Regions from separate parts of the Serinicoccus hydrothermalis genome, predicted to be linked through region 1. Evidence: predicted binding sites of a transcription regulator. Region 1 holds the regulator's gene; the other holds the start of a gene.
What was found. The regulator LexA, encoded in region 1, represses DNA repair genes until DNA is damaged. The targets are predictions, from matches to a motif close to TCGAACANNTGTTCGA.
Positions count from the first base shown of each region.

Region 2: the regulator LexA is predicted to act here: its motif matches at 8,056-8,071, upstream of SGUI_RS15690 (HNH endonuclease signature motif containing protein).

Region 1 is NZ_CP014989.1:1,060,692-1,071,776, reverse strand. It holds gene SGUI_RS04950 (sensor histidine kinase) at 1-608, shown strand, start outside; gene SGUI_RS04945 (Sir2 family NAD-dependent protein deacetylase) at 605-1,495, shown strand; gene SGUI_RS04940 (PRC-barrel domain-containing protein) at 1,540-1,872, shown strand; gene lexA (transcriptional repressor LexA) at 1,976-2,695, opposite strand; gene SGUI_RS04930 (LysM peptidoglycan-binding domain-containing protein) at 2,963-3,370, shown strand; gene SGUI_RS04925 (hypothetical protein) at 3,374-3,910, opposite strand; gene SGUI_RS04920 (glycoside hydrolase family 65 protein) at 3,947-6,499, opposite strand; gene SGUI_RS04915 (HAD family hydrolase) at 6,532-7,245, opposite strand; gene SGUI_RS04910 (RecQ family ATP-dependent DNA helicase) at 7,298-9,463, shown strand; gene SGUI_RS04905 (CPBP family intramembrane glutamic endopeptidase) at 9,503-10,315, opposite strand; gene SGUI_RS04900 (VOC family protein) at 10,341-11,085, opposite strand, start outside.
Region 2 is NZ_CP014989.1:3,350,118-3,361,202, reverse strand. It holds gene SGUI_RS15745 (2'-5' RNA ligase family protein) at 1-58, shown strand, start outside; gene SGUI_RS15740 (LysM peptidoglycan-binding domain-containing protein) at 62-364, opposite strand; gene SGUI_RS15735 (malate dehydrogenase) at 556-1,542, shown strand; gene SGUI_RS15730 (DUF3017 domain-containing protein) at 1,599-1,910, opposite strand; gene SGUI_RS15725 (bifunctional methylenetetrahydrofolate dehydrogenase/methenyltetrahydrofolate cyclohydrolase) at 1,907-2,770, opposite strand; gene SGUI_RS15720 (GNAT family N-acetyltransferase) at 2,846-3,376, shown strand; gene SGUI_RS15715 (glycine cleavage system transcriptional repressor) at 3,387-3,923, opposite strand; gene SGUI_RS15710 (DMT family transporter) at 3,934-4,962, opposite strand; gene purH (bifunctional phosphoribosylaminoimidazolecarboxamide formyltransferase/IMP cyclohydrolase) at 4,952-6,550, opposite strand; ZMP/ZTP riboswitch at 6,599-6,676, opposite strand; gene SGUI_RS15700 (class I SAM-dependent methyltransferase) at 6,726-7,343, shown strand; gene purN (phosphoribosylglycinamide formyltransferase) at 7,302-7,898, opposite strand; gene SGUI_RS15690 (HNH endonuclease signature motif containing protein) at 8,120-10,120, shown strand; gene SGUI_RS15685 (cell division protein PerM) at 10,121-11,085, opposite strand, start outside.

The DNA.
Region 1 (11,085 bases):
ATGCCGAGCTCTCCCGGCGCGAGAGCGAGCCGGTCCCCGCCGGCGTCCGGCACGCCCTGGACCGGGTGGAGGCCGAGTCGCTGCGGATGCAGGGGCTCGTCGAGGACCTGCTGCTGCTCGCCCGCCTGGACGCCGGGCGCCCGCTGGAGCGGGCGCGGGTGGACCTGACCCTGGTCTGCCTGGACACGGTGAGCGACGCCCGCGCCGCCGGGCAGGACCACACCTGGGTGCTCGACCTGCCGGAGGAGCCGGTGGAGCTGGTCGGCGACGAGGCCCGGCTGCGGCAGGTGCTGGTCAACCTGCTCGCCAACGCCCGGACCCACACCCCGCCCGGGACGACCGTCACCACCGGGCTGCGGACCGTGGGCGAGGAGGTGGAGGTGGTCGTCGCGGACGACGGGCCGGGCATACCGGAGCAGCTGCAGGAGACCGTCTTCGAGCGCTTCGCCCGGGGCGAGACCTCGCGGTCGCGCGCCGCGGGCAGCACCGGGCTCGGCCTCTCCATCGTCGCCGCCGTGGCACGGGCCCACGGCGGCCGGGTCGAGGTCGACTCCCGGCCTGGCCGCACCCGTTTCGTGCTGACGCTGCCTCGGAAGGGATCGCCATGAGCGCGGTCGGCCCGCTCGACGCAGCGCTGACCGTGCCCGCCCCGGCGGTGGTGGAGCCGGGGGCGTATGCCCGGCTCCGGGAGCTCGTGGCGGGTGGGGGTGCGGTGGCGCTCACCGGGGCGGGGATGTCGACGGCCAGCGGCATCCCGGACTACCGGGGGCCGGACGGCACCCGGCGGGTCCAGCCGATGCAGCACGGCGAGTTCGTCGGCTCCGCCGCCGCCCGGCAGCGCTACTGGGCGCGGGCCTACGTCGGCTGGACGCGCTTCGCCTCCGCCCGGCCCAACCCCGCCCACCGTGCCGTCGCCGACCTGGAGCGGCTGGGCCTGGTCCGCCACGTCATCACGCAGAACGTCGACGGGCTGCACCAGCAGGCGGGGAGCCACCGGGTGCTCGAGTTGCACGGCACGCTGGACCGCGTGGTCTGCCTGGACTGCGGGGAGGTGACGACGCGGGACCAGGTGCAGGAGTGGCTCGCCGACGCCAACCCCGGCTTCCTGGTCGCGGTGGACGCCACCTCGCCGGTCCGGCCGGACGGCGACGTCGCGCTGCCCGAGGCCCAGGTGCAGGCCTTCCGGCCCCCGCTGTGCCTCGTCTGCGGACGCGACCGGCTCAAGCCGGACGTCGTCTTCTTCGGGGGGTCGGTGGACAAGGGCGTCGTCGAGCGGGCCTACACCTTCGTGGAGCAGGCCCGGGTCCTGCTGGTGCTCGGCTCCTCGCTGCAGGTGATGAGCGGCTACCGGTTCGTGCGGCGGGCGGCGCGCGAGGGCATACCCGTCGCCGTCGTCACCCGGGGTGGCACACGCGGGGACGCCGAGACGACCGTGGGTGTCGACGCGCTCGTGGGGGACGTGCTTCCCGCGCTGGTCGCGGACCTGCGTGGTTAAGTGGGGGAGGACGGCCCGCCCGGGCCGCGTGCGAGGAGGTCGCTGTGGTCACCTACGAGCAGCTGGGTGAGATGTACGACGCCGAGGTCGTCGACCAGGACGGGCACAAGGTCGGCGGGATGGACCAGGTCTATCTCGACAACGGGACGGGCAACCCCGCGTGGGTGTCGATCCGGGCCGGCTGGTTCGGGGGCCGGAAGATCCTGTGCCCGGTGTCGAACGCCACGATCCAGGGGGGCCGGATCCAGGTGCCCTACCCCCTCGCCATGATCAAGGACGCACCGGACATCCCGTGCGACGGTCACCTGACCGAGGACGAGGAGGAGCAGCTCTACGACTACTACTCCGTGGACCAGGGGCCTGCGCCCTCGGCCTGAGCGGGAGTCGCGGCGCCGGCCCCCGGAGAGGATGGAGGGGCCGGGGACCGACGCCGCGGTCGGTGGGGGCGCGTGCCGCGCCCGGCATGGGGACGGACCGGGGTCAGACCCGGCGCAGGACCGCCGTGACCTTGCCCAGGATGACCGCGTGGTCGCCGTCGATCGGCTCGTAGGCGGGGTTGTGGGGGATGAGCCAGGTCTTGCCGTCGCGGTGGCGGTAGGTCTTGACCGTGGCCTCGTTGTCGAGCATGGCGGCGACGATCTCGCCGTTGACGGCCGTGGGCTGGCGCCGGACGACGACCCAGTCGCCGTCGCAGATGGCGGCGTCGATCATCGAGTCGCCGACGACCTTGAGCAGGAACAGCTCGCCGTCACCGACGATCTGGCGGGGGAGGGGGAAGACGTCCTCCACGGCCTCCTCGGCCAGGATCGGGCCACCGGCCGCGATCCGGCCCACCATGGGGACGTAGGAGGGCTGCGGCCGGGAGTCGCCGATGCCCGTCTCGTCGTGCACCTGGTCGGGGGCGCCGCCGGCCTCGGCGTCGCCGCGCCGGTAGCCGGAGCCCTCGCTGCCGGGGTGCACGACCTCGATCGCCCGCGGGCGGTGCGGGTCGCGGCGCAGGTAGCCCTTGCGCTCGAGCATCTTGAGCTGGTGGGCGACCGAGCTCGGTGAGGTGAGACCGACCGCGTCGCCGATCTCGCGCAGGCTCGGCGGGTAGCCGCGGTGGTCGACCGAGTCGCGGATGACGTCGAGGACGCGCCGCTGCCGGTTGGTCAGCCCGGCGCCGCCGTCGCGATCCGGCATCTCGTGAATCGTGGCCATGGTCTCCATCCCCTCGTGCGGGTCCCAACCCTCGTCCCGTCCGCGGCCTCCGCGCTGCGGACTTGTGGGCATCATGCCTGGTCAGAGGGTATGTCAGTGGTGGGTGCTTGAGTTTCTGACATGAACACAGACTACGCCGGGCCCAGGACGAAGGCAAACACCTGTTCGGTCCGCGTGTCGACAGAGTCCGACGTGTGTGCTATCAATAGGACAGACGTGCGATCGGACGTATGTCCGTCCCGCACCGCCACGAGGAAGGTGAAGAGCATGAGCACCGCCATCGCGCACGACATCCTGAGTCCCCTCCCGGTCACCGCCCCCCGCGAGGTCACCCGCCGGCACCTGCGGCTGGTGCCGACGCCGACGCCGGGTATGCCTGTCGCCCGGGCCACCCCGGCGCGGGCCCTGCGGCTGACGCGTCGTGGGCGGCTGGCGCTGACCACCACGACGAGCATCGTCGTCGCACTGGTGGCGTGGTCCATGCTCGGCCTGCTCGGTCCGGCGGACGCCACGTCCTCCGTCGTGGTGGAGCGGGGCACCACGCTGTCGCAGATCGCGGCGCAGGAGCTGCCCGACGTCCCGCTGAGTCAGGCCGTCACGAGCATCCAGCGGGCCAACAGCCTCAGCACCACCTCGGTGGCGGCCGGTCAGGAGCTCGTCATCCCCGGACGCTGAGCGTCAGGCCTGGTGGACGGCGTCCCAGACGACGCCGAGCTGGTCGGTGGGGATGAAGTAGCCGGACAGGTGCGGGTCGAACATCAGGCCCGCGATCTCGGCCTCCTGGTAGGCCTCGGCAGTGTCCACGAGCTCCTGGGGGGACAGGGCGATCGCCCGGAGGTCCTCCTCGGGGGCGACCATCTCGTTCTGCACCGCGAAGTGCCGGGCACGCTCGGCGCTGGTGTAGGTGAGGAGCATGAGCTGCCCGTCGATCTTGGCCGCGGCGGGTGACTCCATCCCCGGGTCGCCCACCGCGATGAACCACCAGTAGGGCAGGTCCATGGTGGCCCGCCACAGGTCGGCCATGCCCTCGTGGTCCTCCGGCCCGGCGACGCGGGCGGCCAGCACGTCGGTCTCGGTCTCCTCCGGCTCGGCCAGCTGACCGAGCCGGGTCGTCACCGGGGCCCCGTCCACGGCGGCGGCCGGTCGTTCACCCTGGTAGATCGACTCCGAGGGTCGATCCTCGCCCTGGAAGGGCATGTCGGTCGGGTCAGTCATCCCGACAGTCGACCACAGCACGCCACGCAGGGCCAATCACAACGCCTCGCGGGGAGGGGAGGCGGTGGACTCCCACTCCTCCTCCGGCCAGCTGTGCGGGACCACCGCCGCGGGGCGTGCGGGACCGTCCGGGGACCGGTCGGTGGGGATGCTGGCGGTGCCGGCGTGCGCGCTCGGCGAGCCTGCCAGTCGTGGGCCCTGGTCCGCGAGCGGGACGGTGACCTCGTCCCCGTCGACGTGGACCTGCTCGCCGCGGACCTGGAGGCTGACCGGCTCCCCGACCTCGACCGCCAGCCGCACCTGTTCCGGCTCCACCGTGATCCGCACCCGGGAGCCGTGCCAGCGCATCCTCCAGGTGAGCCCCGGCCAGCCCTGGGGCAGCCGAGGGTCCAGGGTGAGGATGCCGCCGTGGTCCCGCATCCCCCCGAAACCGGCCACCAGTGCGCTCCACACGCCACCGGTCGAGGCGACGTGCACCCCGTCGCTGGCGTTGCCGTGACGGTCGGCGAGGTCGACGAACAGACCGGCGTAGAAGTAGCGCAGGGCGAGCTCGTGGTAGCCGACCTCCGCCGCCACGATCGACTGCACCACGGCCGACAGCGTCGAGTCCCCGGTGGTGATGGGGTCGTAGTAGGCGAAGTCCGCGAGCTTCTCCTCGGCGGAGAAGGCGTTGCCCGCGAGATAGAGGGCCAGGACGACGTCGGCCTGCTTGAGCACCTGGTAGCGGTAGATGACCAGCGGGTGGTAGTTGAGCAGCAGCGGCCGCTTGTCCGGGGGCGTGGCGTCCAGGTCCCACACCTCGCGCTCCAGGAAGTGGCTGTCCTGCGGGTGGACCCCCACCTCATCGTCGAACGGGATGTGCATCCCGTCGGCCGCCCGGGACCAGGCCTCCACCTCGTGGTCGGCGAGGTCGAGGCGCGTCACGGCGCGGGCGAACTGGGTGGGGTCCGAGGCCCGCAGCTCGCGGACCGCCTCGACCGCCGCCCGCAGGTTGATCTGCGCCATGACGTTGGTGAAGAGGTTGTCGTTGACGATCGTCGTGTACTCGTCCGGTCCGGTGACGGCGTGGATGTGGAACTCGCGGTTGCCGTTGGTCTGCCAGAAGCCGAGGTCTGCCCACAGGCGCGCGGTCTCGACAAGGATGTCGACGCCCTGGTCGAGGAGGAACTGGTCGTCGCCGGTGGCCCGGGCATACTTCATCAGCGCGTAGGCCACGTCGGCGTTGATGTGGTACTGCGCCGTCCCCGCCGCGAAGTATGCCGAGGCCTCCTCGCCGTTGATCGTGCGCCAGGGGAAGAGCGCGCCGTACTGCGCCATCTCGGCCGCGCGTCGCCGGGCCGCCTCGAGCATCCCGTGCCGGAAGCGGAGCGCGTTGCGGGCGGCCTGCGGGTGGGTGTAGACGAGGAAGGGCAGGACGTAGCACTCGGTGTCCCAGAAGTAGTGCCCGCCGTAGCCGGAGCCGGTCAGGCCCTTGGCCGCGATCCCGTGCGAGCCGGACCGCAGCGAGGCCTGACCGAGCTGGAAGAGGTTCCACCGCACGGCCTGCCGCAGCTCGGGCTGGCCCGGCAGCTCGACGTCGGACTCCTCCCAGAAGCGCGCCCAGATGACCGCCTGCTCCTCCTGCAGGGCGCTCACGCCGCGATGCAGAGCCCGGTCCAGGGTCCGCGAGCAGCGGTCGGCGAGCTCGCGCGGCGGCACGCCCCGGGAGGTGTGCACGGCGACGAGCTTCTCCAGCCGCACCGGGCGGCCCTCCTGCGCCTCGACCCGGATGACGTGCTTGGCGAGGTCGTCGCTCACCGACGTCTGCGCGGTCCACGGGTTGTCCGTCTCGACGGCGTGGTGGACCATCGTGGCCAGCGTCATACCGGAGTTGTGGCAGCGGTAGCCCAGGAGCAGGCGCCCGTCGCGCGGCTCGGCGAGCACCGGGTCGAGCACGCGGTGCTCGAAGGACTCGGCCTTGCGCGGGTCGACGCCCTCGCCCATCGCGGCGCTGGTCACGTGGTACTCGTCCGAGCCGTCCTGCCGGTTGAGGATCTGGCTGGAGATGTCGAGCGCCGCGTGCCCGTCGAGCATCTCGACCTCGAAGGTCATGACCGCCAGGTGGCGCTCGACGACGCTGGCCATCCGCGAGGAGGTGATCTTGACCCGCTTGCCCGAGCTGGTGCGCCAGACCACCGAGCGGCGCAGCAGCCCGGCGCGGAAGTCCAGCGTCCGCTCGTAGTGCTCCAGGTCAGCGGTCGACAGCAGCAGCGGCTCGTCGTCGACGTAGAGCTTGATCGTCTTGGGGTCGGGGACGTTGACGATGGTCTGGCCCACGCGGGCCAGCCCGAAGGCCTCCTCGGCGTGCCGGATCGGCCAGGTCTCGTGGAAGCCGTTGACGAAGGTGCCGTGGGCGAAGGTGTCCCGGCCCTCCTCGACGTTGCCGCGCAGCCCGAGGTAGCCGTTGGACACGGCGAAGAGGGTCTCGGTCACGCCGAGGTCGGAGTCCTCGTAGGCGGTCTCCGCCAGCTCCCAGGGGCGGGCGGGGAAGCGGGTCCGGTCCAACGGGTCGACCGGTGCGGGCGGGCGGTGGTGCGACATGGCAGCCATCGGTGACGTTCCTCTCGGCAGGGGACGGAGGGTCAGATGAGGTCGGCGAGGTCGGAGACGACCTCGTCGGCGCCGGCCTCGAGCAGGGTGCCGTGCCCGGCGCCCCGGTCCACGCCCACGACCCGGGCGAAGCCCCCGGCCGCGCCGGCCCGCACGCCCGAGACGGCGTCCTCGACCACCACGCAGCCGGACGGGTCCCGGTCCAGCCGGCGGGCGGCATACAGGAAGGTGTCGGGGGCCGGCTTGCCCGGCAGCTGCTCGCGGGCGGCGACCGACCCGTCGACGACGACCGGGAAGCGGTCGGCGATCCCCGCCGTGGCGAGGACCGACGGGGCGTTCTTGGAGGAGGAGACGACGGCCATCGCGATGCCCCGCTGCTCCAGCGCGTCGAGCAGCCGGAGCGAGCCCGGGTAGGGGGCGATGCCCTCCTCGGCGAGCACCTCGTTGAAGATCTCGTTCTTGCGGTTGCCCAGCCCGCACACGGTCATGAGCTCCGGCGGGTCGGTCGGCTCGCCCGTCGGCAGGTCGATGCCGCGCGCGTCGAGGAAGTCCTGGACCCCCTCGTAGCGCGGCTTGCCGTCGATGTAGGCGAAGTAGTCCTGGTCGGTGTAGGGCTCCTGGGTGGTGGGCTGCTGCTCCAGGACCCGGGTGAACATCACCTCCCACGCGCGCATGTGCACCTCGGCGGTCGGCGTCAGCACGCCGTCCAGGTCGAAGAGGACTGCGGTCACGGGATCCCAGTTCACGGCAGACACCCTAGTGGCGTGGGGTGTCGGAGGTGAGCACTACGGTCGAGGTATGCCGGATGTGATGCAGGAGACGACCTCGCTGGCCGAGGGTGCCCGCGCCGCGCTGCGGCGGCTCGTGGGGCGGGAGGACGCGGACTTCCGGGACGGGCAGCTCGAGGCGGTGCGCGCCCTCGTCGAGGACCGCGCCCGGGTGCTGGTGGTGCAGCGGACCGGGTGGGGCAAGTCGGCGGTCTACTTCGTGGCCACCGCGCTGCGGCGGCAGCAGGGCGCCGGGCCGACGGTCATCGTGTCGCCGCTGCTGGCTCTGATGCGCGACCAGATCGCGGCGGCCGGGCGAGCCGGCGTGCGCGCCGTGACGATGAACTCGGCCAACGCCACCGAGTGGGACGACGTTCGGTCCGCGCTCGCCGCCGACGAGGTGGACGTGCTGCTCGTGAGCCCGGAGCGGCTCAACAACCCGCGCTTCCGGGAGGAGCAGCTGCCCGACCTGGCCGCACGCTGCGGGCTGCTCGTCGTGGACGAGGCGCACTGCATCAGCGACTGGGGTCACGACTTCCGGCCGGACTACCGGCGCATCCGCAACCTGCTCGACGCGCTGCCCGAGGGCACGCCCGTGCTGGCGACCACGGCGACCGCCAACGAGCGGGTGGTCGACGACGTCGTCGAGCAGCTGGGGGTCGGCGGTGCCACGGTCCGGACCATCCGGGGGCCGTTGGCGCGCGCCTCGCTGCGGCTCGGCGTGCTGCCGCGGCTGGCCCCCGACCAGCGGCTGGGCTGGCTGCTGGCCCACCTGGGAACGCTCCCGGGCAGCGGCATCATCTACTGCCTCACGGTGTCGGCGGCGCAGGACGTCGCGGAGGCGCTGCGCGCCGCCGGGCACGAGGTCGCGGCATACACGGGGCGGACCGACACCGAGGACCGCGAGAGGCTCGAGGCGGCGCTGCGGGACAACCAGGTCAAGGCGCTCGTGGCGACCAGCGCGCTCGGGATGGGCTTCGACAAGCCCGACCTCGGGTTCGTCGTCCACCTGGGTGCGCCGAGCTCGCCGGTGGCCTACTACCAGCAGGTGGGACGCGCGGGCCGCGCGACCGAGCGGGCCGACGTGCTGCTGCTGCCCGGCTCGGAGGACCGGGACATCTGGAACTACTTCGCCACGGTGTCGATGCCGCGGCAGGACCAGGCGGACGCGGTGCTGACCGCGCTCGCCGAGAGCGACCGGCCGCTGTCCACGCCAGCGCTGGAGACGATCGTCGACGTGCGACGCACCCGGCTGGAGCTGCTGCTCAAGGTGCTCGACGTCGACGGGGCCGTGGGGAAGGTCCCCGGCGGCTGGACGGCGACGGGACGTCCGTGGGTCTACGACAAGGAGCGCTACACCCGGGTCGCGGAGGCGCGCGTGCGCGAGGCCGAGCTCATGGTGGCCTACCAGCAGACCGAGGGCTGCCGCATGGCGTTCCTGCAGGAGTGCCTGGACGACGCGACGGCGCAGCCGTGCGGCCGCTGCGACCGGTGCGCGGGCGCGTGGTTCCCCGAGGAGATCCCGCAGGAGGCGGTCGGGTCGGCGCGCGAGCGGCTCGGCGCGGTCGGGGTGCCGATCGACCCGCGTGCGCAGTGGCCGACCGGTATGCCCCGCCTCGGGGTCGAGGTGAAGGGCAAGATCCCAACCGAGGAGCAGGCGGCCGAGGGGCGGGCGCTCACGCGGCTCTCCGACCTCGGGTGGGGGCAACGGTTGCGCGCGGTGCTCGAGGCAGGGACGTCGCGAGTCTCGGACGACCCGGACGGGGAGACGACGGTGGGATCGCCGGTGCCGGAGGAGGTCACCCGCGCGGTGGTGCAGGTGCTGTCCGGCTGGGGCTGGGCGCAGCGCCCCGAGGGGGTGGTCGCGATGCCGTCGCGGCGCCGGCCGGCGGTGGTGGGGTCGCTCGCCGAGCAGATCAGCCAGATCGGCCGGCTGCCGCTGCTCGGCACGCTCGACCTGGCGCACGGTGGACCAGTGGGCGAGCCCGGCGGCAACAGCGCCTTCCGGCTGGCCAACGTCTGGGACCGCGTCGTCGTCGGTCCGGAGCTGCGGGAGGCGTTGTCCGGGGTGCGCGGGCCGGTGCTGCTCGTCGACGACGTCGTGGACTCCCGCTGGACGATGACGGTCGCGGCCCGGGCGCTGCGGCGGGCCGGGGTGGAGGCGGTGCTTCCGCTCGCGCTGGCGATCGAGGGCTGAGCCCCGCGCCGGGCCGCGCGGGGGTCGGGACGGGCGAGCTCAGTAGAGGAAGAACGGGAAGATGCTGCGGTCGTGCGCGTGGACGATCGCGAGGAAGACGACCGCGTCGAAGAGCAGGTGGATGATCACGACGTAGGTGAGCGACTTGGTGCGGGTGAAGATGTAGCCCTGCAGCAGCGCGAACGGGATGGTCAGCAGCGGCCCCCAGGACCGGTAGCCGAGCTCCCACAGGAACGAGACGAAGATCGTCGCCTGCAGCACGTTGGCGGTCCACAGCGGGAAGTGGCGGCGCAGCAGGGCGAAGCAGATGCAGATGAAGAACAGCTCGTCCCACAGACCCACGGCGTTGACGCCGACGAAGAAGCGCCCGAACTCGCTGGCGGTCTGGATGGGTGGCCAGTTCTGGTAGCTGCCGGAGTGGATGAAGTAGGCGGGGAGGATGAGGTAGCCCAGCACGGGCACGGCCACGACGTAGGCCCACTGGAGCCTGGTCCAGCGGCGTCCGGTGATCCACGGGAAGGTGATCGCGCCGCGCCGGTAGACGAAGCGGTCGACGAGCACCGGGGCCAGCACGGCGGCGGTGAGGACAGCGCCGAGCAGGAAGAACATGTCCCAGCTGATGTCGGCCTCGACCGAGGTGGTCGACACGATGCCGATGCCCAGGGCGATGAGCAGCAGGTCGAGGAAGAGCTCGCGGTGCAGGACGAAGGCGGCCACGAGGCTGGCGAGGAGGAGGGCATACCCGGCCCACGGCAGGTGCACCCCGAAGAGCAGCAGCGCCGAGACCGACACCCCCGCGGCGGGGAGCAGTGTGCGCAGGCTCGTCGTCGGCTCGGTGTCGGGGGAGGGCACGACACCATTGTGCGGGGTCGCCCGCTCAGCCCCACTCCTCCTCGCGGCCGACCGTCACGGCGAGGTCCACCTCGTTGCCCTCGGGGTCGGCGACCGTCCACCAGAACGGCGCGGCGTCGCGCACCACGGTGCCGCCCGCGGCGACGGCGGTCTCGACCCGGGTCGCGGCCACGTCGTGGGGCAGGTAGACGTCGACGTGCAGGCGGTTGCGCTGCGCCCGTCGCTGCTCGTCCTGCTCATCGATCGGCTGGAAGAAGAGGACTGGGCCCAGACCTCGCGGGTCGACGATGTCGGTGACGTTGTCGCGCGGGTCGGGCTCGTAGCCGAGAGCGGCCTGCCAGAAGGTGCTGACCGCCGGGATGTCGGCCGCGTCCAGGCCGATCTGCACGAAGCGGGCACGACCGGGGTCGGCGGTGAGGTCCAGCGACCGGGCGAGCTGCTGCACCTGGCGGGCCAGGTCGAGGTAGCCCTCGTCCATCTCCCAACGGTCCTTCGCGGTATGCACGGTCACCAGCGCGAGGCGGTGTGTCCCTGCGTCTGCGTCCGGGGCTGTCGTGCCGGGCGCGGGCAGGGGCCGCACGTCGATGCCGAGCGGGAGCCCGGCCCCGTCCGCGAGGTCGGCGGCCCCGGTCACCAGCGCGAGCAGGTCGTCGACGGAGCGCACCGGGTAGGCGGCGACGGCCGCGAAGACCAGGCGCCAGTCCTCGGTGCCCTCCTCCCAGAGGCAGGCGCCCTCGGGCAGCGGCAGGACGTCGACCTCGTTGCCCTCC
Region 2 (11,085 bases), 1.3 Mb from region 1:
TGTCCACGACGGGGACGGCGAGTGGCGCACCCGCGCGGACTACCCGCTCGCCGGGTGAGCCTCAGCCGCGCGGGAGCTTGAAGACCTGGCCGGCGAAGACGAGGTCCGGCCGCTCGATCCCGTTGAGCCGCACCATCTCCTCCAGGTCGACCCCGCGCTCCTGCGCGATCCCCGCCAGGGTCTGGCCCGGCTGCACGGTGACCGTGGCATACCGGTTCTGCGACTCCTCGCGCTCCGGCGCCACCGGCGCACCCGCCCCCTGGCCGGCCGGCGCGGACGACGCGGGCTCGGTGCCCGGGCGTGCGTCCGTCCGTGAGCCACGGATCCCGCTGATCGCGTCCTTGATCCGGTCGAACAGTCCCATGTCTCGCTCCTCCTGGTGCGGGCGGCCCGGGCCGGTCGACGACTGGCCCGGCCAGGGGCACCGTACCGGCTCGCGAGCGACGCTAGCCCAGGGCCGACGGCCGCGGCCACTCGGCCGTGGCGGCCACCGCCGGTGGTGCTAGCGTCGAGCGCATCAGCCCCCCAGCCCCGCCACGAAAGAAGGTCCTCCTCGTGAACACCCCCGTCAAGGTCGCGGTCACCGGCGCGGCCGGCCAGATCGGCTACAGCCTGCTCTTCCGCATCGCCTCCGGCGAGCTGCTCGGCAAGGACACCCCGGTCGAGCTGCGGCTGCTGGAGATCACGCCGGCGCTCGGTGCGCTCGAGGGCGTCGTCATGGAGCTCGACGACTGCGCCTTCCCCCTGCTCGCCGGCGTCGAGACCGGTGACGACGCCGACGTCGTCTTCGACGGCGTCAACGTGGCCCTCCTCGTGGGCGCGCGGCCGCGCACCAAGGGGATGGAGCGGGGTGACCTGCTCGAGGCCAACGGCGCCATCTTCACCGCGCAGGGCAAGGCGCTCAACGACCACGCCGCCGACGACGTGCGCATCACGGTGACCGGCAACCCCGCCAACACCAACGCCCTCATCGCGATGAGCAACGCCCCCGACATCCCGACCGAGCGCTTCTCCGCGCTGACCCGGCTGGACCACAACCGGGCGATCGCCCAGCTCGCGGCCAAGGTCGGCGCGCCGGTCACCGACGTCTCGCACATGACGATCTGGGGCAACCACAGCGCGACGCAGTACCCCGACCTCTTCCACGCCCAGGTCGGCGGTCGCAACGCCGCCGAGGCGGTGGACGACCAGCAGTGGATCGAGGACACCTTCATCCCCACCGTGGCCAAGCGCGGCGCGGCGATCATCGAGGCCCGCGGCTCCTCCTCGGCCGCCTCCGCCGCGTCGGCGACGATCGACCACGCCCGCGACTGGCTGCGCGGCTCCCCCGAGGGCGACTGGGTGTCGATGGCGGTCCGCTCGGACGGCTCCTACGGCGTCGAGGAGGGCATCATGAGCTCCTTCCCTGTCACCACCCGCGACGGCTCCTACGAGATCGTCCAGGGGCTCGACATCGACGACTTCTCCCGCGGCCGGATCGACGCCTCCGTCGCCGAGCTCGTGGAGGAGAAGGCGGCGGTCAGCAAGCTCGGCCTCATCTGAGCGAACGCGCGGGCGGTCTCGGCGGTATGCCGGGGCCGCCCGTCCGCGTCCGTGGTTCAGACGATGCGCAGGGTCGAGGCCAGCACCGCGACCGCGGCGCCCAGCAGCAGGAGGGTCGCGACGTCGACCCACCGCCCCCGGACCGCCAGCCCTCCGGCACGGGCGGTGGGGAGCACCGCGCGGAGCAGCGCGAGCGCACCCAGGGTGGCGCCCAGGGCATACCCGTAGGCGCGCAGGTTGGAGGACAGCAGGAGCAGGGCGGCTACCAGCAGGCCGAGCACGGCCAGCCACCACACCCCGAGCACCGGCCCGGCGGGGTCGACGCCCCCGCCCGACAGGTCGTCGGGATCCTGCGCGGCGGGGGTCATCCGGCCGAGGAAGAGCCCGACGCGGACCGTTCCGCCGCCTCGACGACGTTGCGCAGCAGCATGGCGCGGGTCATGGGTCCCACCCCGCCGGGGTTGGGAGTCAGCCAGCCCGCGACCTCGGCGACGTCGGGGTGGATGTCGCCGGCGATCTTTCCGTCGCGCCGCGCCACCCCCACGTCGAGCACCGCCGCCCCGGGCTTGACCATGTCCGGGGTGATCATGTCGGGCACGCCGGCCGCGGAGACGACGATGTCGGCGCGCCGGGTGTGCGCGGCCAGGTCGCGGGTGCCGGTGTGGCAGAGGGTGACGGTGGCGTTCTCGCTGCGCCGGGTGAGGATCAGCCCGAGCGGCCGGCCGACCGTGAGGCCCCTCCCCACGACCACGACCTCCGCGCCCGCGATCGGGACGTCGTAGCGCCGCAGCAGCTCCACGCACCCGACCGGGGTGCACGGGAGCGGTGCCGGCTCGTTCATGACGAGCGCACCGAGGTTGGTGGGGTGCAGCCCGTCGACGTCCTTGGCGGGGTCGACGCGCGAGAGGATCGCGAACTCGTCCAGCCCGGTGGGCTGCTGCACCAGGAAGGCCGTGACCTCGGGGTCGGCGTTGAGCTCGTCGACGACGGCCAGCACCTCCTCCAGGCTCGATCCCGCAGGGAGCTCGCGGCGCACCGAGGTGACGCCGATCTGGGCGCAGTCCTTGTGCTTGGCGCCGACGTACCACCGGCTGGCCGGGTCGTCCCCCACGAGCACGGTCGCCAGCCCCGGCACCACCCCCTGGGAGGCCAGCGCCTCCACCCGGGTCCGCAGCTCGTCCTGGATCGTCGCGTGCACGGCCTTGCCGTCGAGGATCGTGGCGGTCATGCAGGCAGTCTAGGGCGGCGGCCGGGGCGGTCCGGCCGACGGACACGCCCCCTCGCCGGTTGCTAGCGTCCACCCGTGCCTCTCTCCGACGAACGGCCTGTGCCGGCCGTGCTGCTGCGTCCGCTGCGGCCGGACGACCTCGCCGTCCATGCCTCCGGGTGCGACGATCTGGTCGACCGCTGGGTCAACGGTGGTCGCACCAGCACGACGGAGGAGCACCTGGCCTGGCTCGAGCGGATGGCAGACGCGTGGCGCGCGCGGGCGGACGTGGTCGACCTGGCCGTCGAGGACGCCGCGACGGGAGAGCACGTCGGCGTCGTGGGCATCCAGCGAGGCCTGTCCTACCTCCGGCCCGGCGAGGTCAATCTGACCTACACGTTGTATGCCGGGCGCCGAGGGTGCGGCCACGCCACCGCGGCCACGCGTGCGGCGATGCGGCTGGCGGCGGCCCAGGCACCGGTCACGCGGTTCCTCATCCGGTGCGCCCCGGCCAACCACGCCTCGGCCGCCGTCGCGCGCCGCCTGGGCTTCCGTCATGTCGGAATCGTGGCCGAGCCCGACGGCTGGAGCGGCGACCGCTACGTCTGCGACGTCGAGAACGGCTGACCCGGGTCGGTCACTCCCAGCCGGCGTCGTCCTCCGGCTCGAAGCTGAGGTCGACCATCAGCTCCTGGGCGATCCGCTCCAGCGCCCCGCGCAGGGCCGGCAGGTCCGCGTCGTCGGGCACCCGGAGCCGGGCGCGGGCGGCGAAGAGGTCTCCCCCGGCCTGCGGCGTCGGCACCACCTTGGTCTGCAGGTCCTCCACCGACACCTGCTGCTCGGTCAGGGCGGCGGTGATCTCCTGGATGATCCCCGGCCGGTCGTTGCCGATGAGGTCGAGGTGCAGCACCTCGCCCTCGCCGCTGCGCTCCGGCTGCGGTCGCGCGGTGTGCACCGTCGTGTCCAGCACGCCGGTGAGCCCGCCGAGCGCCTCGGCGAGGCCCGAAGCGCGGTCCTCGGGCACGTCGACCGTCACGATGCCGGCGAACTTGCCGGCCAGCTCGGCCAGCTGGCTGCGCTCCCAGCTCCCGGAGTGCTGGGCGATGACGTCGGCCAGCGCGCTGACCAGGCCCGGGCGGTCGTCGCCGACGACGGTGATCACGAGAGTCGCCATGCGGCCAACCCTACCGGTGGCCCGCCACCGGTCCGCCGCGCGGCGCGGCGGGGACGCGCTCCCGGGCGAGCGCCGACCAGAGCGAGGCCAGTACTGCCAGCAGCACCCCGAGCAGGACCTGTGGGCTGAGCACCGTCGCGCCGGCGGGGCTGAGCGCGTCGAGCAGGATACCCACGACGAGCTGCGTCGTCACCGCCACGAGGACGAAGACGAGGACGGGCAGGTGCTGCACGGCGAAGGCCGCCGCCGCGATGTAGCCGATCCCGATGACGCCCCCGATCCAGGCCCACCACGGCAGATCCGGACCGGCGGCCCGCAAGGGCACCCCCTGCGTCAGCGCGAGCGCCCCGCCGACGAGCAGCAGCGTCAGCGTCCCGGTGAGGAAGTTGACCCACGCGGTCGCCAGCGGAGCACCCCCGACGACCGTGACGACCCCGTTGAAGGCCTGCTGCACGGAGGTGAGGGCACCGATGAGCACGACGCCGAGCAGCGGCAGCACCACGGCGGAGCCATCCGCGGCACCGCCCGTCCCGTCCCCCGCCCGCGGGGCGGCCGCCGCCACCGCCACGCCCAGCACGGCCAGCCCGGCCGCCAGGACCCGGCCGGGCCGCAGCCGCCGGGCCGGCCGGGGCCCGAGCCCGGCCCGGTCCACGAGGAGGGCACTGACCGACTGGCCCCCGACGATCGCGACGAGGAAGGCGGTCACCCCGACGAGCGGCACGGCATACGTCTGCCCGGCGACGAGCAGGCCGCCGGCGGTGCCGCCGAGGACCTGCCACCACCGCAACCGGCGGGAGCGGACGGCGACCCACACCGCGGCGGCGCGGCGACGCAGGCTCGGCACGACGAGCATCAGGGTCAGCACCACCAGCCCGCTGCCGAAGGAGATCGTCGCGGCGGGGATCCCGCCGAGGTGCTCCGCGAGCGTCCCGTTGACCCGCGACTGCAGCGCGAGCACGGCTCCGCAGGACGCGGCGGCCACGAGGGCGAGGGCCACCCGGTCCCGCGGCTCCGCCGGGGCGGGACCGTCAGTGGGCAAAGTGTCGGGTGCCGGTGAAGTACATCGTCACCCCCGCCTGCTCGGCGGCCGCGACGACCTCCTCGTCGCGGATGGAGCCGCCCGGGGCCACCACGGCGCGTACCCCGGCGTCGAGCAGCACCTGCAGCCCGTCCGCGAAGGGGAAGAAGGCGTCCGACGCCGCGACCGAGCCGGCGGCCCGGTCCCCGGCGCGGCTCACCGCGAGATGGCAGGAGTCCACCCGGTTGACCTGGCCCATCCCGACCCCGACGGAGGCCCCGTCGTCGGCCAGCAGGATCGCGTTGGAGCGGGTCGCGCGCACCGCCCGCCAGGCGAACTGGAGGTCGCCCAGCGTGGCCTCGTCGGCAGCCTGCCCGGCGACGAGGCGCCAGCGGGCGGCGTCGTCACCGCCGTCCTCGACCTCGGCGTCGACGGCGTCCACCGCCTGCACCAGGAGCCCGCCGGAGATGGCGCGGGTCTCCACACCGCCCGGCGTGGGCGAGGGGACCTCGAGCAGCCGCAGGTTCTTCTTGGCCGAGAGCACCTCGAGCGCGGCCGGGTCGAAGGCGGGCGCCACGACCACCTCGGTGAAGACCTCGGCGACCTGGCGCGCCATGGCCTCGGTCACCGGGGCGTTGGTCGCGATGATCCCGCCGAAGGCCGACACCGGGTCGCAGGCGTGCGCCTTGGCATACGCCTGCGCGATGTCCTCGCCCACGGCGATGCCGCAGGGGTTGGCGTGCTTGATGATCGCGACCGTGGGCCGGTCCCCGTGTTCGTGCGCCGCGCGGCGGGCCGCGTCGGCGTCGACGTAGTTGTTGAAGGACATCTCCTTGCCGCCCAGCTGCTCCGCCTGGGCCAGCCCCGGCGCGTCCGCCTGCCCGTCGGTGTAGAGCGCCGCGCGCTGGTGCGGGTTCTCGCCGTAGCGCAGCACGCTCGCCCGGTCCCAGGTCGCGCCCATCCAGGCCGGGAAGCCGGTGCCCTCGCCGGTGTCGGTGAGGACCGAGCCCATCCACGAGGCGACCGCGACGTCATACGTCGCGGTGTGCACGAAGGCCTGCGCGGCGAGCTCCCGGCGCTGGGAGAGGGTGAAGCCGCCGGAGGAGAGCGCGTCCAGCACCTGCGGGTATGCCGGCGGGCTGGTCACGACGGCGACGCTGCGGTGGTTCTTGGCGGCGGCGCGGACCATCGAGGGCCCGCCGATGTCGATCTGCTCGACGCACTCGGCCGGAGCGGCACCGGAGGCGACCGTGTCGGCGAAGGGGTAGAGGTTGCAGACGACGAGGTCGAAGCCCTCCACCCCGAGCTCGGCGAGCTGGTCGACGTGCTCGGGGTTGGTGGTGTCCGCCAGCAGCCCGGCGTGCACCCGCGGGTGGAGGGTCTTGACCCGCCCGTCCAGGCACTCGGGGAAGCCGGTGAGCTCCTCGACCCGGGTCACCGGCAGCCCGAGACCCTCGATCCGCGCGGCCGAGCCGCCGGTCGAGACGAGGGTGACGCCGTGCTCGTGCAGGGCGGTGACGAGCTCGTCCAGCCCGGTCTTGTCGTAGACCGAGACCAGGGCCCGGCGGACCGGGCGGCGCTCGTCGGCGGCGGTGGTGGACGACGTCATGGATCGCTCCTCGGGGTTCGACGGATCTGCCTGCCGTCGGTCGACGGCTGCGGGCACCCAGGCGGGCGATGCCCACGATCGTCACTCCCCGGTGGTTCCCCACCCGCGCCAGTCGTGTGCGGCCAGTCTAGTCGGGGCCGGGCGGAGGCGGATCCGGCCCCGCTAGGTTCGGAGGATGGACCCCGCCCACGCCCACGCCCGTCACTGGGACCGTCTGGCCCCGCGCTACGACGAGCTGTCGGCCGGGGTGGAGCGGCGCTTCCTCGCGGCGAGCCGCCCCTGGGTGGCCGCGCGGGCGAGCGGGCGGGTGCTGGAGGTCGGCGTCGGCACCGGCGCAAACCTGCCGCACTATCCCGCCGGGGTAGATCTGACCTGCCTCGAGCGCAGCGGGCCGATGCTGGAGCAGGCTCGTCGTCGGGCCCGCGAGGAGGGCCTGCGGGCCACCTTCGTGCACGGCGACGCCGGTGCGACGGGCTTCCCCGACGCCGCCTTCGACTCGGTCGTCTCGACCTTCACCCTGTGCTGCGTCCCGGACCTGGGTGCCGCGCTGCGCGAGATGGTCCGGATCCTGCGCCCGGGCGGCTCGCTCCTGCTCGCCGACCACGTCGCCTCGGACCGGTGGTGGGTGCGGGCACCCCAGGCCATGGTCGACGCGGTCACCGTGCCGCTCGCCGGGGAGCACTTCGGTCGCCGACCGCTCGCCCACCTGGCCGGGGCCGGCCTGGAGGTGCTCGAGTCCGAGCGGACGACGCTAGGCGTCATCGAGCGGGTGCACGCGCGCCAGCCCGGGTAGGGCCGCCACCAGCATCTCCCGCTCGGCGACCTTGATCCGCTCGTGCAGGGTCTCCTCTGTGTCGTCGGTGCGGACCTCGACCGCGCGCTGGGCGAGGATCGGACCGGTGTCCACGCCGGCGTCGACGAGGTGCAGCGTGGCCCCGCTGACCCGCACGCCGTGGTCGAGGGCGTCGCGCACCGCGTGGGCGCCGGGAAAGCTGGGCAGCAGCGCCGGGTGGGTGTTGACGACCCGCTGGGTGGCGAGCACCTGCGCCCCCAGGATCTTCATGAACCCGGCGCTGAGCACGAGGTCGGGCCGGTGCTCGGCGAGGCGGTCGGCGAGGGCGGCGTCCCAGGCGGCGCGGTCGGGGTGGTCACCGAGGCGTTCGACGAAAGTGGGTATGCCCCGGGCCCGGGCCCGCTCCAGCCCGGCAATGCCCTCACGGTCGGCGCCCACGGCGACCACGCGGACGGCATACCCCGGGTCGTCGCAGGCGTCGAGGACGGCCTGCAGCAGGGTCCCCGACCCGGAGACGAGGACGACGACGCGTGCCGGGGGGTGGGAGGTGCTCACCGGATCAGCCTAGGGGTGTCGTCTCTGGTGGGCGGGATTCCGGTTCGGCTGCTGCAGATGGTGGGTGGGCAGGACGGGTGTTCGTGACACGTCGAGTCAGTGAAGAGGTCAGGCATCAGGCACGTGAGGGACATGCCGCCGACTCAGTGCTTGACATTCGTACAGGTGTTCGACTAGGCTCGTGCGAAAGGAGCAGGTGCTTCATCTGAGGGGGTGAGGGCATGGCGGTCACGGCGATCGAGCCGCAGGGGTGCGCGGAGGATGCTGCGCTGGAGGCCCTGGGTGTGGTGGCGGCGACCCGGGCGGGGCTGGACGCGCGGCTGGTGGAGGCGGCCCGTCTCGTCGTGGCGGTGACCGGGGCGGCGGTGCTGGCGCAGAAGGGGTTCACGTCGGTGGAGGAGCTGAGCCAGGGGCAGCGCACGAAGTGGCGGGCGGAGACCAAGCGGGCCGCCTGCGCCGAGGTGCAGGCCCGCCTGGGCATGGGCGTCACCGAGGCACGCCAGCTCGTGGGACTGGCCTGCGCGCCGGACGGGGTGCGCACCTTGGTGCTCGGCGCGCTGGACCGGGCGGAGGTGACCTGGGAGATGGTGCGGTCCTTCTGGCGGCGCTGCGGGTCCCTCGAGGCCGACAAGGCGCTCCTGGTCGCCGAGGGCCTGTTCGGGACCGACCCTGCCGTGGTCGTCACCGAGCGCCTGACGCCCGAGGGTGACCTGCGTGAGCGCCCCTGGCACCAGGCCGACTACACCACGGCGCTGGCGCGGGAGGCCGCCCGGGCCGAGGGTGAGGACGCGCAGGCCGAGCGGGAACGCCGGCGCAAGGCCTACCGGGCCCGCCGGGCCACGATCACCGTGCACGACGACGGCACCGCGACCCTGGAGGCCACCGGGCCCGCGATCTGCATCATCGCCGCGCACAGCCGGATCGAGCGGGCCGCGCGGCTGCTGCGCAAGCAGGGCGACCCGCGCACCCTGGACCAGCTGCGCTGCGACGTGCTCATGGCCCTGCTCGTCCACGGACAGCTCCCCGTCCCGCAGGACAGGCCCTTAGGGAGTGACCCGGGCCCGGCCGCGCCCGGCGGGAACGAGGCGAGCCCAGACGGGCCTGGCGGGCCTGGCGGGCAGGTCGAAAGTGACCCCGGATCGAACCAGTCCCCCGGGGACGGCGTGGCAGGCCCGCCCGAGGGGTGGGCCGACCTGCTGACCCCCGACCTGCAGGGCATCGCGCGGGTCGTCAGCGGCATGCCGACCATCGAGCTCCAGGTCATCGTCCCCTGGGACACGCTCACCGGCCGACCCGCCTGCCCCAGCTGCAACGCAACGGCCCACGCCGATCCCGACCAGGGGGAGAACTCTGCCTTCGCGGACCCCAGCGGGCGAGGACGTGGCGTGGGGTTGGTGCTCGGGCGGCACCCGACGTTCCTGTCCCCCGGGCACCTGCGCGAGCTGGCCCTGGCCCCGGGCACCACCCTGGCCCGGCTGCTGACCGACCCCGCCGACGGGCGGCTCGTCGAACGCTCGATCACCGCCTACCGCCCCGACGCCGCCATGCGTCGACAGGTCCTGGCCGCCGACGTCTACTCCCGGGCCCCCGGCACCCGCCAACCCGGCGCCGTGTGCGAGCTCGACCACGTCACCCCCTGGGCACCGGACGGGCCCGGCGGCCCGACGGCCGAGACCAACCTCGTCGCCCTCGCCAAGTCACCCCACCAGCTCAAGACCCTCGGCCGCGCCCTCGCCCGGATCAACGACCTGCGCGACCTCACCTGGACCACACTGCTCGGCCAGACCGAGACCACCCGGGTCCACGACTACCGCCAGTACAGCGCAGCACCCGACCTGGCTGAGGCGCTCGACCATGCCGTGCCGCTGGACCCTGCCCGCACCCACGAGCACCCAGCGCTGCGCCAGGACCTGGACGCCAGACGCGACCTGCTCAACCGCGCCTTCTACGCCGCGATCGCGCACCGCGGCCCCGGAGCCTTCCTCACCGACGCCGACGACCACCCCGGCACCGGCGAGCACGGCGGCCCCCTGTCCGGCTGGATGTGGGTCACCCGCACCCACTCCGGTCGCCGCCGCGACGGCGCCGACCCCCACACCCCGACCCCGGAAACCGTCCTCGGCCTGGCGACCACCGACGAACCCGAACCGGACCCCGGCGACACAGACGAGCCCGGCACCACCGGCTGGCGCACCCCGTCCGGAGAGCCCCCACCCTTCTGATCAGAGGCGGCGACGGCTCAGGTGGAGCACGGTGAGCACGAGCAGCCCGCCGGCGACCAGCTCGGCGAGCAGCAGCCCCGAGGTGCGCCACGGCTCGACGCCGACGGTGCCGAGCAGGCCCGGGGTGAGTCCCCCGGTGGCCAGCCAGGACAGCACCAGCACGACGAGCGCGACCGCGACGCAGGAGGCGAGCATGATCTGCGTCTTGGTCCACCACGTCGCCAGCCGTGGGGCCGAGCCCGCGGCCCGGTAGCCCAGCCATCCCCCGGCGACGAGCGGCACGAGGGCCATCGCCCAGATGCCGGGCGGCATCGACCCCGGCTCGGGCAGCGCGCCCAGGACCGGGAGCAGGGGCAGGTCGCCCGCGGTCGCCTCGCCCCAGCCGACGTGGGCCGTGCCGACGGTGACGCCAGACCCGGTGGTCCAGCCCAAGGCCCAGACCATGAGGTTGGGCAGCGCGAGCAGCTGCCCCACGGTGAGCACCACGGTGCCGACCAGCCCGGCGTCGAGGGAGCCGTAGAGCGTGAGGATCCGCTCGCCGCGCAGCAGCAGCAGGCCCAGCACCAGCAGGAAGGAGACGGCGACCAGCCCGACGAGGACCTCCACGACCGGCGGCAGCGCGCGGCGCACCAGGACCGGGGTCCGCGCCTCGAGGAAGGCGAGCCCGGCGTCGACGACGGGGTGCTCCTCGCGGCGGTGCTCCCCCCACCAGACGAGGCCCAGGGCGACGAGCGGCACCAGGACGACTCCCGGCACGAGGGTGGCCAGCCGCACGGGTGCCAGCCCGAAGCTGGCGGTGTGCGCGAGGAGCAGCCCGGCCACGACGTAGCCGAGGACGAAGGCGGTGCCGTCGGAGCCGCCGAGCGCGCTCCACGCCGTGCGCCAGCCCCCGATCCGCGGCACCCGGGTCGTGAGGTGGTGACGGCTGAGGACGACCTGGCGGGCGGCATACCAGCACAGGGCGA